Regions from separate parts of the Massilia pseudoviolaceinigra genome, predicted to be linked through region 2. Evidence: predicted binding sites of a transcription regulator. Region 2 holds the regulator's gene; the other holds the start of a gene.
The links. Region 2 encodes FliA, which starts transcription of late flagellar genes. Its sites were predicted from a motif close to CTAAAGTTTNNNNNNNNNNNGCCGNTA; they were not measured.
Positions count from the first base shown of each region.

Region 1 (2,393 bases), on a different contig from region 2:
GTGCCGGGCTACGACCGCCATTTCTCGATCTGCGAAGCGCGCGGCATCAAGATGATCAACGTGCCGCTCAACGACGACGGACCGGACATGGATATCGTCGAGCAGCTGGTGGCGAACGACACCAGCATCAAGGGCATGTGGTGCGTGCCCAAGTACAGCAACCCGTCGGGCACGGTGTATTCGGATGAGGTGGTGCGCCGCCTGGCCGCCATGAAGACGGCCGCGCCGGACTTTCGCCTGATGTGGGACGACGCCTATCGCTTTCATCACCTGACGGACGAGAACGTGCGGATTGCCGAGATCGTCGCCGAATGCGCCAGCGCCGGCAATCCGGACCGGGCGATCGTGTTCGCATCGACGTCGAAGGTGAGCTGGGCTGGGTCGGGCATTGCTGCGCTGGCGTCGTCGCCGGCCAATATCGCCTGGTGGACGCGCCATGCGGGTATCCGCAGCATTGGCCCGGACAAAATCAATCAGCTGCGCCATGTGCGCCTGCTCAAGGATGCGGCCACCGTGGAAGCGCTGATGACGCGCCACGCGGCGCTGCTCAAGCCCAAGTTCGATGCGGTGCTGGCGCAGTTCGGCGCGCACCTGGGCGATGTGGCGGGGGTGTCGTGGACGGTGCCGAAGGGCGGATATTTCATCGATCTGGTGACGCCGCCGGGTGCGGCGAAGAAGACGATTGCGCTGGCGAAGGAAGCGGGGATTACGCTCACGCCGGCTGGCGCTGCGTATCCGTACGGGGTCGATCCCGAGGACAGCCATATCCGGATTGCGCCGAGTTTTCCGTCACTGCCGGAGATTACCCAGGCGGCGGAGGGGATTGCGCTGGCGTTGAAGGTGGCCGTGGCTGGTTGATTAACATTCCCCCCGTCGTCTCTGGCGATGCCAGAGACGACGGGGGGCGGGACGCTCGCGAACGACGAATAAAAAAAGCGCCCTCAGGCGCTTTCATTCACATCCGTTACCAGCTCAGTGCGTCGCGCACATCACATCCGACAACTGCCACGGCTCGGTGATCTCGCGCACGGCGCGGTCATTGGCCATGATCTGCTTGAGCAAATCGATCTTGCGCATGCGCGGAGCGCCATCCAATGCCGGCACGCCGGTCTTGGTTGCCGACGCCTGCAGCGCGCACTGCGTTTCCAGATGCGCCAGGCTGTTCCAGTCGCCTGCTTTTGCCGCAACCGCCATCTTGCCAGTCAGACCAGCAATATTTTCGTACATCGAGAGAACTTCGTTGGAGGTCATGCGCTCACCTGGCCAAAAAATTTATAAGATTACCGCGTGTCCTTCCATAACGTCGCGATGGCGCGGAACTTTAGCCCTTTTTCAAAAAAATCTGAAAATATTTTTAGCGTGCTTAATTGATAAGCTCTTCCAGCCCGCCACTGAGCTCGCCCAGCGGCGGAATCCCGGCAAACAACGCATCGGGCGGCACGCCCAGACCGGTCGCCAGCGCCGCCGTGAAACACGCTGCCAGTTCCGCATCGTTCGGCTGACGCTCTTCGTAGCGCGCGCGCAGCACGGCCAGATGAATGACCGCCGCCATCCGGTACGACGGCGACTCCGGCGTCGGATCGCCAAAGTGGCGCAAGGTCTGGTGAAACAGGTCGGGGAACTTCCAGCGTACCGCCAGTTCCGCCCCGACTTCGCTGAAATCGTAGCCGAACAGCGCTTTTTCGGCCGCGATGCGGCCATTCTCGTACGGCCCGACCGTCTGGTCGAGCTCGCGCGCCTGCTGCGCCACGCCCGCATGCATCACCAGTTGCCCGATCCCGTGCATCATCCCGATCGTGAACGCCAGGTCGGTATTGGCGCCGATCTGCTTGGCGATCCACTTGGCCGCCACCGCCGTGTGCAGGCTGTAGCGCCAGAAGCGCTTCAGGTCGAGCCCCGGCACGGTCTTGAAGCTGCCTACCAGGCCGGAACTGATCACCAGGGTACGCACCGTCACAAAACCGAGCATGCGCACCGCGTCGCCCACGTTGCCGATCCGGCGCGAGACGTGATAGTAGGCCGAGTTGGCCAGCCGCAGCAGCTTGGCGCTGAGCACCGGGTCGAGCGAGAGCTTGCGCGCGATCTCTTCGACCGCCACATCCGGGTCGTCGAAGCTGCTGATCAGTTCTGCCACCACCTTGGGCGCGGAGGGCAGGGCGTTCGGATTTTGCAGCAGGGTCTCGAGGGTCATGGTGTCTCCTGGTTGATGCGGGCTCGGGGCAGCCAGACTATATAGAGAAACATTGGGCAGCGCTACTGGAGCGCCACGGTTCCCGTTTTACGCACTCTGGCCGCCTATTGTGCAGTTTGTCGCATTTGGTGTACGTTTCGCACTGCGCTCGATTAGAGTGCAGGCTGGGAAGTCGCGCCGGTCCTGGCGCCGCCACGAAGAG
Region 1 is NZ_JAVCWL010000041.1:40,437-42,829, forward strand. Features, by position in the region: gene RBA40_RS29285 (aspartate aminotransferase type Ic) at 1-858, shown strand, start outside; gene RBA40_RS29290 (flagellar protein FliT) at 973-1,251, opposite strand; gene RBA40_RS29295 (HDOD domain-containing protein) at 1,364-2,191, opposite strand.
Region 1: the regulator FliA is predicted to act here: its motif matches at 1,299-1,325, upstream of RBA40_RS29290 (flagellar protein FliT).

Region 2 (2,393 bases):
GCGTACATCACAACGAAAAAGGCGAACAGCAGGGTGATGAAATCGGCGTACGAAATGAGCCAGCGTTCGTGATTTTCGTGCTCGGCTTCGTACTTTTTGCGTGCCATGGTCAGGGCCGCGAGAGCAGGCAGGCGACGCGCTCTTCGATCACGCGCGAGTGGTCGCCGCTGGCGATGTCGTGAAAGACGTCGGTGAGGATTTCGTACTGCGTCACCCGTTCGGCGACGATGGTCTTGAGCTTGTTGGCGATCGGGTAGAAGAACATATTGGCCAGTCCGACGCCATACACGGTCGATACGAAGGCCACCGCGATGCCGCTGCCCAGCTTGGCCGGGTCGCTCAGGTTTTCCATCACGTGGATCAGGCCCAGCACCGCGCCCAGGATGCCGATGGTGGGCGAATAGCCGGCCGCCGACTCCCAGATTTTCACCGCTTGCCGCTCGCCGAATTCGTAGGCCGTCACTTCCATCTCCAGCAGGCTGCGCAGCTTGTCGGGGGCGATGCCGTCGACCACCAGGCGCAAGCCTTTTTGGACGAATTTATCCTTGTTGACGGCCATGTACTTTTCCAGCGAGAGCAGGCCATCGCGCCGCGCATGCAAGCCCCAGACGGCGATTTCGCGCGCCAGCCCGGCACGCTGGCTGGGGGGCGGCGAAAACACCCAGCGCAGCATGCGCACCCCGCGCATGAAGGTCGCCGCTTCGCTTTGCAGCAGCACGGCGCCGGCGGTGCCGATGACGACGATGGCAAACGCCGCCGGCTGCACCAGGGAGGACAGCTTGCCGCCCTCCAGCGCCTGGCCGATCAGCAGGCCTGACAGCGCCAGGAAGATTCCCGCTACGCTGGCCCGGTCCACGCCTGCTCCTTCAAGGACGCCCGCAGGCGCGCGACCGCCTGGGTGTGCAATTGCGACACGCGCGATTCCGATACACCCATGACGGCCCCGATCTCTTTCAGGTTCAGTTCTTCTTCGTAGTACAGGCCCATGAGGATTTTTTCGCGCGGCGGCAAATTGTCGATGGCGTCGATGACGGCATGGCGGAAGTCGCCGTCGAGCAGGCTGCGCAGCGGATCGGCATCGTCCACCGCATAGCGGTCCAGGAAGCTGTCGTTGCCTCCTTCGTTGTCGTGGAAATCTTCGTAGTACACCAGCTGGTGGCCGCCGCCGTCGGTCAGCATGTCCTGGTAGTCGGCCAGGGAGAGCTTGAGGCTCTTGGCGACTTCGGATTCGGTGGGCGGATGGCCGAGCTGTTGCTGCAGGGTGCTCATCGCCGTTTCGATCTTGCGCATGTTCTGGCGCATCGAGCGCGGCAGCCAGTCGCTGCTGCGCAATTCGTCGAGCATGGCGCCGCGGATGCGCAGCACGGCATAGGTCTCGAACTGGGCGCCGTGGGTTTCCTCATAGCGGGTGATGGCGTCGAGCAGGCCGATCATGCCGGCCTGGATCAGGTCGTCCACTTCGACGCTGGGCGGCAGCTTGGCCTTCATGTGGTGGGCGAGGCGCTTCACCAACGGCATGTGCTCCGTCAGTAGATGGTTCTTGTCCGCTTTCCCTTTGACGGTGTACATAGTTATCAGTATGTTTTAAGAACCAAAATGGGAAGTCCCCCCTGTCCTGCCAAGTTGCGGCATGGCCGTCAGGGCAAAGCGCCCCGCCAGCTGGCGAAATGCCACCGACGCGCCGGCCAGCGGGAACGCATCGACCACGGCCCGGCCCAAGCGCGCGGCCCGGTGCAGGTATTCGTCCGCCGGGACCGAGCCCATCGAGGTGAGCTGTACGGCAAGGTAACGACTTGCCGCAGATGACATATTATCGTATACCACCTTCGCTTCCGCTTCGGATGCGCCCGTTACCAGAATTCCGAACGGACGGCGCCCCAACTGTTGCGAAAGTCGCTTGATAAGGGCGTACGCGGCCGTGATCGAGGCGGCGCTGGTGGAGACCTGGACCACGATTTCGGCGCTGTCCATGACCGGCACCGGAAAGGTGTCGTCGTCGCCGAATTCGCCGTCGACGATGACGATGCCGGTCTGCTTGACCAGCACGTCGAAGGTCTTGGCCAGGCGCCGCGCTTCGTCCGGTCCGCCGCGCGCACGCGCCATGCTGACCACGCCGAAGCCCTGCGGCACCTGGTGGATGATCTGGTTCAGCGCGCACTGCTGGCGCGCCACTTGCAGCAGGCTGGCGCGGTCGGCCACGCCTAAGCGCTGGGCCACGCCGTATTCGCGGTCGCAGGCGTCGACGATGAGCACGTCGTTGCCGGCCCGGGCCAGCGAGGCGCCCAGGTTGACCAGCATGGCGCCCTTGTCGTCTTCGGGCGTGGCCGACAGGAAGGTGACGATGCGCGGCTTGGGGCCGGCCAGCATCCGGCGCAGGCCTTCGGCCTGGTCGA
Region 2 is NZ_JAVCWL010000020.1:19,487-21,879, forward strand. Features, by position in the region: gene motD (flagellar motor protein MotD) at 1-107, opposite strand, end outside; gene RBA40_RS19700 (flagellar motor protein) at 110-856, opposite strand; gene RBA40_RS19705 (RNA polymerase sigma factor FliA) at 838-1,569, opposite strand; gene RBA40_RS19710 (MinD/ParA family ATP-binding protein) at 1,585-2,367, opposite strand.